2 regions of the Scopulibacillus cellulosilyticus genome follow, and region 2 is predicted to be linked to the other one. Evidence: a T-box and tRNA genes for the amino acid it is inferred to sense, from the RefSeq annotation. Region 2 holds a T-box; the other holds one or more tRNA genes.
The links. A T-box is a leader RNA that pairs with one kind of tRNA and senses whether it is charged. The one in region 2 lies ahead of pheS (phenylalanine--tRNA ligase subunit alpha), so its partner is inferred to be a tRNA-Phe.
Positions count from the first base shown of each region.

Region 1: it has a tRNA-Phe gene. The T-box ahead of pheS (phenylalanine--tRNA ligase subunit alpha) is inferred to sense a tRNA for this amino acid. The anticodon was not compared.

Region 1 is NZ_JBHTCO010000042.1:90,064-96,745, reverse strand. It holds gene dnaB (replicative DNA helicase) at 1-869, shown strand, start outside; gene ACFQRG_RS19500 (adenylosuccinate synthase) at 1,360-2,646, shown strand; tRNA gene ACFQRG_RS19495 (tRNA-Met) at 2,854-2,930, shown strand; tRNA gene ACFQRG_RS19490 (tRNA-Asp) at 3,115-3,190, shown strand; tRNA gene ACFQRG_RS19485 (tRNA-Phe) at 3,210-3,285, shown strand; gene ACFQRG_RS19480 (Gfo/Idh/MocA family protein) at 3,339-4,550, opposite strand; gene ACFQRG_RS19475 (sugar phosphate isomerase/epimerase family protein) at 4,654-5,463, opposite strand; gene ACFQRG_RS19470 (dihydrodipicolinate synthase family protein) at 5,466-6,629, opposite strand; gene ACFQRG_RS19465 (Gfo/Idh/MocA family protein) at 6,622-6,682, opposite strand, start outside.
Region 2 is NZ_JBHTCO010000014.1:167,790-174,471, forward strand. It holds gene ACFQRG_RS12095 (dUTP diphosphatase) at 1-495, shown strand, start outside; gene ACFQRG_RS12100 (M42 family metallopeptidase) at 565-1,650, shown strand; gene sspI (small acid-soluble spore protein SspI) at 1,837-2,040, opposite strand; gene ACFQRG_RS12110 (TrmH family RNA methyltransferase) at 2,122-2,889, shown strand; T-box leader at 3,067-3,284, shown strand; gene pheS (phenylalanine--tRNA ligase subunit alpha) at 3,351-4,385, shown strand; gene pheT (phenylalanine--tRNA ligase subunit beta) at 4,403-6,682, shown strand, end outside.

The DNA of each region.
Region 1 (6,682 bases), on a different contig from region 2:
TAGAAGCCTATGATAATATAGAGATGCTGCAAAACCGTAAAGAGGATATAACGGGCATCCCTACAGGATTTATCGAATTAGACCAAATGACTGCCGGATTCCAAAAAAATGACTTAATAATAGTGGCGGCACGGCCATCAGTTGGTAAAACAGCATTTGCCTTAAATATAGCTCAAAATGTTGCAACGAAAACAGATGATAATGTAGCGATTTTCAGTCTTGAAATGGGCGCCCAGCAGCTCGTGATGCGTATGCTTTGTGCAGAAGGCAACATTGATGCGCAAAGACTCAGAACAGGGCGCTTGGAAGAAGAGGATTGGCAGAAACTGACGATGGCAATGGGCAGCCTGTCCAATGCCGGTATTTACATTGATGATACACCGGGTATCAGGGTCAATGATATACGGGCGAAATGCCGCCGTCTGCAACAGGAAAAAGGGCTGGGCATGATTTTAATAGACTACCTGCAGCTCATCCAAGGCAGCGGCTCCAGCCGTTCTGAGAGCCGCCAACAGGAAGTCTCGGAAATCTCACGGACATTGAAGGCTATTGCCCGGGAATTAAATGTCCCTGTCATTGCCCTCTCTCAGCTGTCCCGTGGTGTTGAAGCAAGGCAGGACAAGCGTCCGATGATGTCTGACATCCGTGAATCGGGAAGTATTGAACAAGATGCGGATATCGTTGCCTTCCTGTATCGTGATGACTATTATGACAAAGAATCAGAGAAACAGAATATCATAGAAATCATTATTGCTAAGCAGCGTAACGGTCCGGTCGGCACAGTTGAACTGGCTTTTATCAAGGAATATAACAAGTTTGTTAATCTTGACCGGAAACACAATGAAAGCGATATGCCGCCTGGCGCATAATTTTCCTCCGCAATTTGCGGAGGATTTCTTTTTAGAAAATGAAAATGTTAGACGACCTAAATTCATAGCACCAATAATTTAAATCAAAACAAAAATACTTTTTATGTATGGTTTTTGCTGTTAAGATAAATAATGTTATACATACATAACAATTATTAAAAACAACAAAATATCGAACAATAAAGTTAGTAATATAATTTAATGTTCGTTTTTTCATTGACTTTTAATGCTTAAACTTGATAAACTTAATGTGTTGTTTAGAGAATGATATTTACTTACAGTGTGTGTCCAAAGGGAGGACAAACAGGGCCGACACTGGCTAAAAACGTCACGTCCATGTGACAACGCCAGTACTAGCACGTCCTGTGCGTCGGAAGTTCGAGGCGCGGAAGCCGTGAGAACCGGAGCGGCGCAACGAAGAAATTCGACAGCCATGTTTCCCGGACTCTTTGGATATCCTCTACATTTTGATAAATTTGGGGGCGTTACAATGTCTTCTGTAGTAGTCGTAGGAGCTCAATGGGGCGACGAAGGGAAAGGTAAAATCACTGACTATCTTTCTGGAAATGCTGAAGTTGTTTCTCGCTATCAAGGCGGCAACAACGCTGGTCATACAATTGTTTTTAATGGCAAGAAGTACAAACTGCATCTGATTCCATCAGGAATTTTTTATGATGATAAGATTTGTGTCATTGGCAATGGCGTTGTTGTTGATCCAAAAGCATTAGTTGAAGAAATTAAATATCTGCACGATAACGGTATTTCAACAGACAACCTTCGCATCAGCAACCGTGCTCACTTAATCTTGCCTTATCACATTAAACTTGATATTGCCGCAGAAGAAAGCAAAGGTTCAAATAAAATTGGCACAACAAGAAAAGGTATCGGCCCGGCTTATATGGATAAAGCAGCACGTGTCGGCATCCGGATGGCTGACCTTTTAGAGCCGGAAACATTTAAAGAAAAGCTTGAGAAAAACTTAGAAGAAAAGAACAGGCTTTTAGAAAAAGTTTATGAAACAGACGGTCTCCGTTTGGAAGATATTCTTGATGAATATTTAGGTTACGGTGAAGAAATTAAATCTTATGTATGCGATACATCCGTTGTTTTAAATGATGCGCTTGATCAAGGCAAAAGAGTTTTATTTGAAGGTGCACAAGGTGTTATGCTTGATATAGACCAAGGTACGTATCCATTTGTTACTTCATCAAATCCTGTTGCAGGCGGCGTCACAATTGGTTCCGGCGTAGGCCCTTCTAAAATCAAGCATGTTGTCGGTGTTACTAAAGCTTATACAACAAGAGTCGGTGACGGCCCGTTCCCTACTGAGTTAAATAATGAAATCGGCGATCGCATCCGTGACGTTGGCAATGAATACGGAACAACAACAGGCCGTCCTCGCCGCGTCGGCTGGTTTGACAGCGTCGTTGTCCGTCATGCCCGCCGTGTCAGCGGTATGACAGACCTATCTTTAAACTGCTTAGATGTTCTCTCAGGTCTTGATACGGTAAAGATTTGTGTGGCATACAAATATAACGGTAAAACGATCGAAGAATTCCCGGCAAGCCTAAACATCCTTAGCAAATGTGAACCAGTTTATGAAGAAATGCCAGGCTGGAAAGAAGACATTACGAACGCAAAAACATTATCAGACCTTCCTGAAAACGCAAGGCACTATGTTGAACGCGTATCTCAGCTGACTGGTATTCCTTTATCCATTTTCTCTGTCGGTCCGGATCGTGAACAAACACGCCTTGTCCGTGGTGTGTTTGCATAAATAAAGCTGTTTAGAGGCGCCAGTACAGGTTGCAACTGGTGCCTTTAAAATTTTTTTAAAAAACCCCTTGCATTTATTTTTTAAGGTGATATAATTAATTATGTTGTCGCGTTAAGTAATAACTTACCTCGGCGGTATAACTAAAACTGCATTTTAACTAGAAGAGGAAGAGACAGTTTAACGACTGCGTTCTTCATTGATTATCATCGCGGGGTGGAGCAGTCTGGCAGCTCGTCGGGCTCATAACCCGAAGGTCGCAGGTTCAAATCCTGCCCCCGCAACCAATATTTATCTAACGAACTACGTCGAATAAATTTCATGTTCGTTTTATATCTGAGTGTTTTAGTGCAACCAATCTAGAAATTAGAAGTAGAGATAAAGCTTTTCAGAGAAGAATAGTCTTTTTTCTAACGTCCAACATCTTATACATATATTACTTCTTATGAGAGTTTGTCTAACATCTAGGAAGGTCCCGTGGTGTAGTGGTTAACATGCCTGCCTGTCACGCAGGAGATCGCCGGTTCAAATCCGGTCGGGACCGCCATACATAAGTAAACGTTTGTGGCTCGATAGCTCAGTCGGTAGAGCAGAGGACTGAAAATCCTCGTGTCGGCGGTTCGATTCCGTCTCGAGCCACCATTTATTGCAAATTCAGCACGCTGTCCCATGACAGCGTGCTTTTTGGCAGTTAGTTACAAATTTTTAAAAACAGATTTATGATATGTTAAATCGATGGTCTTTCCTTTTACACTCCAGTTAATTCCTATCTCATTCGGTAACATCCAATGATCATAACAGTTAATTAAGGTTTCCTCTAGGCCATCTACCCAAATTAAATTTGTTGCTTTATCCCGTTTAATTAATTCTTTTGGAAAATTAGGAATATCAGTGACCGACTCCTGCATAGCATTGATAGATAAAGTGTGCGGGAAAGAAGCTTCCGGTCCGCAAAGGATGTCTTGATTTCCCTTTAAAATAGCTTCAATACATGTCTCGAATTTTTGCAAATGATTTTTTTCCGGATCGGTGTATCTTTTTTCTGTGCCATCATGAAAGCGGGCAATAACATCGGTTTTGTCTTCCATTGAATAGGTGATGGTTGCTTTTTCAAACTCCAAGGTAAACTTAGGGCCGATTTCGTCTTTAACAGGATGAGCGGCGTAAAATAAAATATCGATATTATCTTCTGTCTGTGCTTTAACGGCGCAAGTATCGAAATTTTCAATTTGGTTGGCGCGGTAAAGTTCAGCTGTTAAATGGGTTAAGCGGGCACTTTCATCGGTTTTAGAACCTAAAAGATAAAACATATGATGCAAAAAGTGAGCTGTTGCATTATTCGCCACGCTGTCCAAAATTAATTCGCCATTTTGGTTGCGTTTTTTTCCTGCCCAAGATGCACGATGATAATAATCTTCATTTCGTGGCCAAAGAACCATTGTTTTTAAGCGTTTAGGCTTTCCGAAAACTCCGTCAATAATATCCTGTTTAAGTTGTTGAACAGAAGAAGTAAACGACCAGTTGAATCCAATAGCAACAAATTTTTTGGTTCGGTTGCGTGTATTGATGATCATTTCAGCATCCTTGGCACTTGCACTCATCGGCTTCTCACAAAGTACGCTGCTGCCGTGATTTAAAGCATAACACGTTTGCGACGCATGAAAGTTAATAGGTGTAGAGATAATAGCTAAGTCAGCTGAATGCTTTTTATAAAAGTCTTCAATTGATGTATAAACAGGAATATTGTTTTCCTTAATCCAATCATAATGCTCGCAATTTTCCGGATGCGGATCTACGACACCTGCTATGGACACATTGTTTGGAAGGCTATTGTTCATGATACGGTTAACGTATAAATTTCCATAGCCCCCGATGCCAACTAAGACAACTGAAACAGATTTTACCATGACTTTTACTCCTTACATGAAGAAGTCTATGATCAATACAATCATAGACTTCAGCTATTTTTATTAGACCGGGTTAAAAATTTTAAACGTATTAACGATGTATCTAGACAAGTTCCAGAAAGCGTTCTTTTGTAAGTTTAAGGGTCTTATCACAAGGCATTTCCCAAATCTTATCGTTAAGAATTTCAACTTCGATTGGACCATTGTAGCCCGCGTCTTCTACAGCATGGCGAATACGTTTCAATTCTATCACACCATCGCCCATCATTCCTCTTGAGGTTAGCGGATTTCCTGCATCTTTACACCAGTCATTGACATGGAAACCTAATATATGTCCTGAAGAGCGTTCTATTTCCTCATAAAGCTTAGGATCCCACCATACATGGTAGACATCGATAACAACGCCTACCTGAGGAGATGAAATGCGCTCTGCTATATCATTTGCTTGCCCTAATGATACGATCACAGAACGGTCAGCGGCAAATGAAGGATGAAGCGGCTCAATCCCTAATTTAACACCGGCCTGCTCTGCATATGGAATAAGCGCTTCTATACCTTCTTCCACCATAGCTCTTGCACCATCGATATCGCGGTCAGGAGCGGCGCCGCATACAAGGACAAGGACATCTGTACCAAGTTCCGCTGCTTCATCAATAGCCCTTCGATTTTCGTCAATCCGTTTGAGCCGCTCAGCTTTTGAAGCAGCTGGGAACATGCCGCCGCGGCAAAGGCTTGAGACTTTAAGATTTGCCTCACGAATGATACGAGCACTTTCTTTTAGGCCGGCATTAGCTATTTTATGACGCCAAGGGGCAATCCAATCAATGCCTTCATTTTGACAATTTTCTACGACTTCTATTAAACTGTTGTTTTCGCATGTGATTTGGTTAAGACTGAGACGTTGAATATCCATATTTAAACGACCCCCGCTACATTAAGGACTTTTTCCATACGAACTGCTGCATGTTCCGGATCTAAAAGCATGCCGGCTTGGTCAGCCAATATAAAGAGTTCGGATAAATGGGCCGTTGAGCGCATGCTCTCAAGGCCGCCTACCATTTTAAAGTGAGATTGATGCCCGTTAAGGTAGGCGAGGAAGACGACGCCTGTCTTATAAAATTGGGTAGGCGCTTGAAAAATATGTCTGCTTAACGGCACCGTCGGCCCAAGAATATTTTTAAAACTTTGCGTATCGCCCGCGTCAAGTGACTTAAGGGCTGCGGATGCAAGCGGTGCAATCGCATCAAAAATACCTAACAGCGCATGACTGTAACCTTGTTCATCACCAAGGATAAGATCAGCGTAATTAAAATCATCACCGGTGTACATTTTAACGCCGTCCGGCAATCTGCGGCGCATTTTCACTTCAAGATCAGCATCCAGTAAAGAAATTTTAATACCATCAATTTTCGATGCATATTCATTTAAAATGGCTAAGCACAGCTCCATAGCCGTTTCCTTATCATGGTGACCCCAATAGCCTTTAAGCGCCGGATCAAACATATCTCCGAGCCAATGAATAATGACAGGCTGTGACACTTGAGAAAGAATTTTCCCGTAAACTTTGACATAATCATCAGGCCCCTTAGCAACAGCTGCCAGCGCACGGCTTGCCATAAGTATCATTCGCCCGCCGACCCCTTCGATATATTCACATTGTTCCTCGTATGCTCTTATGATGTCATCAAGGCTAATAGCGGGCGTTAAATCTAAATGATCGGTACCCGCTCCGCAGGCGATACCGCCGTTATAGACTTTTGCTTCGGCCACAGAGCGTCTGATTAACTCTTTTGTTGCATCCCAATCAAGCCCCATGCCGCGTTGCGCGGTATCCATGGCTTCAGCTACAGACAGCCCTAACGACCATAAGTAGCGTCTATAGGAAAGTGTCGCTTCCCAATCAAGTGCCGCACTTGATGATGGATCGGTAGTTGCGAGCGGGTCAGCAACAACGTGTGCTGCCGAAAAAACAGACCGGCTTTTTGACGGACCGTCAAGCGTTTCAGGCATATCCTTTTTTTTCGGAGTGTACGGTTCAATTTTTCCATTTGCCCGGGGGAGAAGGATTTGCTTAGACATGGTTAAGCCCCCTGTTAGCTGCCTGTTCAATCTTAAGTTCAGGAACATCAAGC
Region 2 (6,682 bases):
CAATTGACAAAATTATTCCAAGAGCAAAGAATCCTTGACGATAGAATTTTAGAAAACCACGATCTGGAGTCTAAGGATTTATTAAAAGATAAGCTGTTAGCTTTTTATGTAGAAGTTGGCGAATTAGCAAATGAAACAAGATGCTTTAAATTTTGGAGCTTTAAACCAGCTTCAAAGAGAGAGATTATTTTAGAAGAATATGTTGATGGCGTTCATTTCTTGCTTTCCATTGGCCTTGACCTGGAATTTAATGATGCCAGCCAACTTATTATTAAGTATACGAAGAAAAGCCGCGGCAGTTTAACTGATCATTTTCACGCAGTTATTGAAAGTATCAACCGGCTGAGGGAAGGGACAAACCAAAAAAATTATCAAGAACTCTATAATGAATACTTAAGTTTAGGTATAGCTCTCGGATTTTCTTCAAATGATATTATAGATGCCTATTTTAAAAAGAATCAAATTAATCATAAGCGTCAAGAGTCAAGTTATTAGGCAGGAAGATTGTGGCAAGATATTATATTCAGTATAATGTAACTGATGATAATTAAGGAGGACAAGCCGATGAGTGAATTAGATCAAACACTGCAGATGCTAAAAGATTTGACAGATGCTAAGGGTGTTTCTGGAAATGAACGCGAGCCCCGTGAAGTAATGAAAAAATACATAGAACCATATGCTGATGAAATTCAATATGATAACCTTGGCAGCTTAATCGCTGTTAAAAAAGGCAATGCCAACGGCCCAAAAATCATGGTAGCCGGACATTTGGATGAAATCGGTTTCATGGTTACGCAAATTGATGACGATGGCTTTCTGCGCTTTCAAACAGTCGGCGGCTGGTGGGAGCAAGTCATGCTTGCACAACGTGTTACAGTTATGACAAAGGATGGTGACGTTCCAGGTGTTATCGGTTCAAAACCGCCGCATATTTTATCGGCAGAAGCCCGCAAAAAGCCTGTACCTGTTAAAGATATGTTCATTGATATCGGTGTGGCAAATAAAGAAGAAGCGCTTAAATTTGGTGTGAAGCCTGGGGATTTTGTCGTTCCGGTTTGCGACTTTACCATCATGAAAAATCCAAAATACTTAATGGCAAAAGCATGGGATAACAGAATTGGCTGCGCAATTGCTATTGATGTCTTAAAACAATTAAAAGATGTTGAGCATCCAAACGTTGTTTACGGTGTCGGCACCGTCCAAGAAGAGGTCGGCCTTCGCGGTGCTACGACATCCGCTCATAAGATTCAACCTGACATTGGCATTGCTGTAGATACAGGTATTCCGGGGGATACGCCGGGGATTACCGATAAAGAAGCGATTGCTAAAATCGGTAAGGGTCCGCAAATTATTATGTACGATGCGTCTATTGTGACACATAAGGGTCTTCGTGATTATGTAACCGATACGGCTGATCAACATAATATTCCGTATCAATTAGATTCAATAGCCGGCGGCGGCACTGACGCAGGTAAAATTCATTTAACAGCAAACGGCGTACCGGCATTGTCGATTACAATTGCAACAAGGTACATTCACTCTCACGCGTCCATTATTCACCGTGATGACTATGAAAATGCTGTTAAAATTCTTGTTGAAGTGATTAAAGGATTAGACGAAGAAAAAGTTAAAGAATTAACTTTTGGTTAATAAAGAAGACTTGCCGATTGGCAAGCCTTAAAAGGCGCAGACAGAGGCTAGTACTCCAGAGCACAAGTCTCGCTTTGTTGCGCTTATACTTAAAATTGGCCCAACGTCGAGTTAGCAGCATTGTTGCCAGCTTATTTTTTCCAAATGTAACAAATGACCTGATCATCGTAATGATCAGGTCTGTTTTTATACACCCTTTGACAGGCTGTCAACCATCGTATTTTTTTGATTTTCATCAGACTGTTCCCAAATGATTTCGAAAAGTACGCCGAGACCAGGCAGCATTTTTTCCTGACCATCCTGGATAGCGTCAACGATAGTATCCCTTAATTGTTCTTTATCGTTATCAGCAATATTATGTTTGATGGCTTTTCTAATATTAATATCCATACACAACTCTCCTTTACTTTTTGTATTAGTATTGATTAAAATAAAATAATTATGTAAGAAGTTATAAAGGAGTCATACGCTGTGAAATGGATTGAATCATCGCAAAATCAAAAAATCAAAACGTGGCGAAAATGCCATAAAAAGAAATGGCGCGACGAATATGGACTTTATTTAATTGAGGGATTGCATTTGCTTGAAGAGGCATTAAAGGTTCCTTCCAGAATTCAGTCGATCATTTATGATGAACATTTTCAAAGTCAAAAAAATGATTGGCCAACAGATGATATCGAAGAATACTGTGTTCCCAGTAAATTATTCCAAGAGCTGTCGCAAACTGAATCGCCTCAAGGTGTTATTGCTGTTTGTAAAATGCCGAATCAGAGCGTTGAAATAGAAGAAAGAGGAAGGTATCTGCTTGTCGACGGTGTCCAAGATCCAGGCAATCTGGGAACAATTATCAGAACTGCAGATGCCTGCGGATTAGAGGCGGTTTTTTTAGGACGAGGCTGTGCAGACTTATACAATGAAAAAGTAATAAGGGCGGCTCAAGGATCCCATTTTCATCTTTCGATCGCGGCCGTTGAATTAAGTGAAACGATCCGGCAAATGAAGAAAAACAATATCCAGGTGTATGGGACATCATTAAACGGACAAGGATTAGAATACACGCCGAGATCAGCTCATTCTTTTGCCTTGTTATTAGGAAACGAGGGCAATGGCGTTTCGGAAGAGCTTTTGTCTTTAACAGATGTCAATGTGAAAATTCCAATTTACGGAGCTGCTGAATCTCTTAACGTAGCCGTATCAGCGGGTATTTTACTGTATTGGCTTCGGGGATTTGAGGGATAGGTAAAAGTTGAGAATGCGGGTTTGGTGATCCTTCGCTGTCGCTTATTCTAAGAAGTATCGCCAACTTCTCATCGCAAAGCTGCAATGAAGCACACAATTCAGCGGCAGCGAGTAACAAATAGGCTTGCAAGTCGCTGTTATCTCTTTTATAATGTCAAGTATATACGAAAAAATTGGTTGAATGCTATGAAAGAGAGTAGTACTTATGCACCGCCATTTAGGGAGGATTCGCCAAAGACTGAAAGCGTATCTATGGTAGAACATAAGGAATTCACTCCGGAGCTGTTATCTTAAAGGATAAACCGGCGGCAGCCGTTATCATGATAAGTGAGCAGATGACAAGTTTTTTACAGTCATTGCTAACAAGGGTGGTACCGCGATGCTTCGTCCCTTTTCGGGATGGAGCATTTTTTTATTTGTCAACAGTCTGGTGCAAGCCGAAGTTTTAGAGGAGGATATTGATGAAGGAACAATTGGAATCGCTTAGGAATGAAGCGTTAGAACAAGTGAAGAGCGCCCAGGATCTTAAATCACTTCAAGATCTTCGCGTCAAATACTTAGGAAAAAAAGGACCGATTACTGAAGTTCTACGGGGCATGGGCAAGCTTTCCAAAGAGGAACGCCCTGTTATCGGTCAACTTGCTAATGATGTCCGTGAAATGATTGAATCAGCTATTAAAGAGAAACAAGAACATTTAGAAATGGAGAAAATCAAAGCGCAGCTTGCCAAGGAATCTATTGATGTAACCCTTCCCGGCAGCCCGGTACAAGTTGGTAACCATCATCCGCTGACTGCGGTGATTGAAGAAATTGAAGATCTCTTTATCGGCTTAGGGTTTTCAATTGCCGAAGGCCCTGAAGTTGAAAATGATTATTATAACTTTGAAGCTTTAAATTTACCAAAGGACCATCCGGCAAGAGATATGCAAGATTCATTTTACATTACGGAAGAAATATTGTTACGTACGCACACATCACCGAATCAGGCGCGTACAATGGAGGCTCATAACGGCAAGGGACCTGTAAAAATTATTTGTCCCGGAAAAGTTTATCGTCGGGACACGGATGATGCTACCCACTCCCATCAATTTATGCAAATTGAAGGACTTTATGTTGATAAAAATGTCAGATTAAGCGATTTAAAAGGTATATTAACTGTTTTTGCCAAAAAAATGTTTGGTGAAGACCGGCAAATTCGTCTGCGGCCAAGTTATTTCCCTTTTACAGAGCCGTCTGTTGAAATGGATATTTCATGCTTTCATTGCGGCGGCAATGGCTGTTCTGTCTGTAAGAAGACAGGCTGGATTGAGATTCTTGGCTCAGGCATGATTCATCCAAATGTTTTGGAAATGTCAGGGTTTGATCCGAAAGTTTATTCAGGATTTGCTTTTGGGATGGGACCTGAAAGAATCGCCATGCTGAAGTACGGTATTAACGACATTAGACATTTTTACAACAATGACGTTCGATTCTTAAAACAGTTTAAGCGTGCATAAGAGAGAGGAGTATTTTTATGTTAGTATCATATAACTGGTTGAAAGATTATGTAGATTTAAGCGATGTTTCGCCGGATGAATTAGCTGATAAAATTACTAAAGCAGGCATCGAAGTTGAACATGTCTATAAATTAGGAGAGGGAATTAAAGATGTTGTTGTCGGTCGCGTTGATCAATGTGAACAGCATCCGAATGCCGATAAATTAAATGTGTGCCAAGTGGATTTAGGATCTGAAAAAGTACAAATCGTTTGCGGCGCTCCGAATGTTGCGGCGGGACAAAAGGTGGCCGTGGCCAAAGTCGGGGCCGTCTTACCAGGCAATTTTAAAATCAAAAAAGCCAAGCTTCGCGGTGAAGTATCTCAAGGCATGATTTGTTCTTTAGAAGAGTTAGGTGTTGAAGGCAAGCTTGTGCCAAAAGAATATCAAAATGGCATTTATGTCTTTGCGGACGATGTTGTCGTAGGTGAAGATGCACTTCCTTACTTGAATTTGGACGACTATGTACTGGAGTTAGATATTCTTCCTAACAGCGCTCATTGTTTAAATATGATCGGTGTAGCCTATGAAGTTGCGGCTATTTTAAATCGTCCGGTCAATCTTCCGGAACCTGCAGTCGAAGAAGATCAAACATTAGCTGAAGAAAAAATTAGTGTCAGTATTGAAGCCGAAGAGGCGGCTCCTTATTACGGTGCAAGAGTGATCGAAGACATTCATATCGAACCCTCGCCGCGCTGGATGCAGAATAGGCTGATTGCTGCAGGGATTCGTCCAATCAGCAACATTGTTGATATTACAAACTATGTCTTGCTTGAATACGGTCAACCGCTTCACGCTTTTGACTATGATAAATTAGGATCAAAGCAAATTCTCGTCCGTTATGCTCATGAAAATGAACAAATGACGACGCTTGATGATGAAGAACGTCATCTCATAACAAGTGATCTTGTCATTACAAATGGTGAGCGGCCTGTGGCTCTTGCCGGGGTAATGGGCGGTGCTGATTCCGAGATCAAAGATGATACAAAAAAGGTACTGTTGGAAGCGGCAATTTTTGATGCTTTAACAGTGAGAAGGACATCATCGAGATTACAATTGCGTACAGATGCCAGTCAGCGTTATGAAAAAAAGGGCGTAGACAGAAATCGTGTTGCTTCTGCAGCAGACCGAGCCGCCGGGCTGATGCAAACCATTGCCGGTGCCAAAATCCTTAAAGGCATTGTTGAACAAGGTCAAAGAGAAGTAGCACCCCATATTATCGAAATGCCATGGAAAAAGGTGAATGATGCTTTAGGTACATCACTTTCCGAAAATGAGATTACATCAATCCTTAACAGATTGAACTTCACAGCGGCTGTCGAAGGGGAAACATTGCATGTTGAAGTACCTGCCCGCCGACCGGATGTTACGATTCCTGAGGATATTGTTGAAGAGGTGGGACGGATATACGGCTACGATAATGTCCCGGCGACATTACCAAAAGGCGAGTCCACAAGAGGAGGATTAACTTCTTATCAAAAGAAACGACGTATCGTTCAAAAATATTTTGAAGGTGCGGGTTTATATCAGGCAGTTACTTACTCACTGACAACAAAGGAAAAAGCGCAGCAGTTAACGATACAGCCGCAATCTGAAGAGCAGCTTGTCGAATTAAGCATGCCGATGAGTGAAGAGCGCAGCACATTACGAATGAGTATTGTTCCAGAATTGTTAGAGGTTGTTCTATATCATTTAAATCGTCAAATGCCAAATATTAAATTATATGAAATCGGTAAAGTTTTTACGGCAAAACAAAAGCCATTAACAGATCTCCCGCTTGAAACAGAACATGCTGCAGGTGTATTGACAGGCTTGGAAAATATCCAAAGCTGGGAAGGAAGAAAAACGCCTGTAGATTTTTATACAGTTAAAGGTGTGCTTGAAGGATTATTTGATCAACTGGGTGTGTCAGAAAAGATTCAGTTTGCTCCGGCTGAACGTGACCTGATGCATCCGGGGCGGACAGCTGACATGTCATTTAATGGTACAGTCATCGGTTATCTCGGACAGCTTCACCCGCACGTCCAAAAAGAAAATGATTTAAATGAAACTTATGTCTTTGAAATCAATTTACAAGCGTTGCTTGAAGAAAATGTACCGGAAACAACTTATCGTGATCTTCCTCGTTATCCATCAATCACAAGGGATATTGCGCTTGTTGTTGATAAAGAAGTGCATGCCGGTCAGCTTTATGACATTATTAAAGAAGCCGGCGGATCACTTCTTAAAAACATTAAACTTTTTGATGTTTATCAAGGT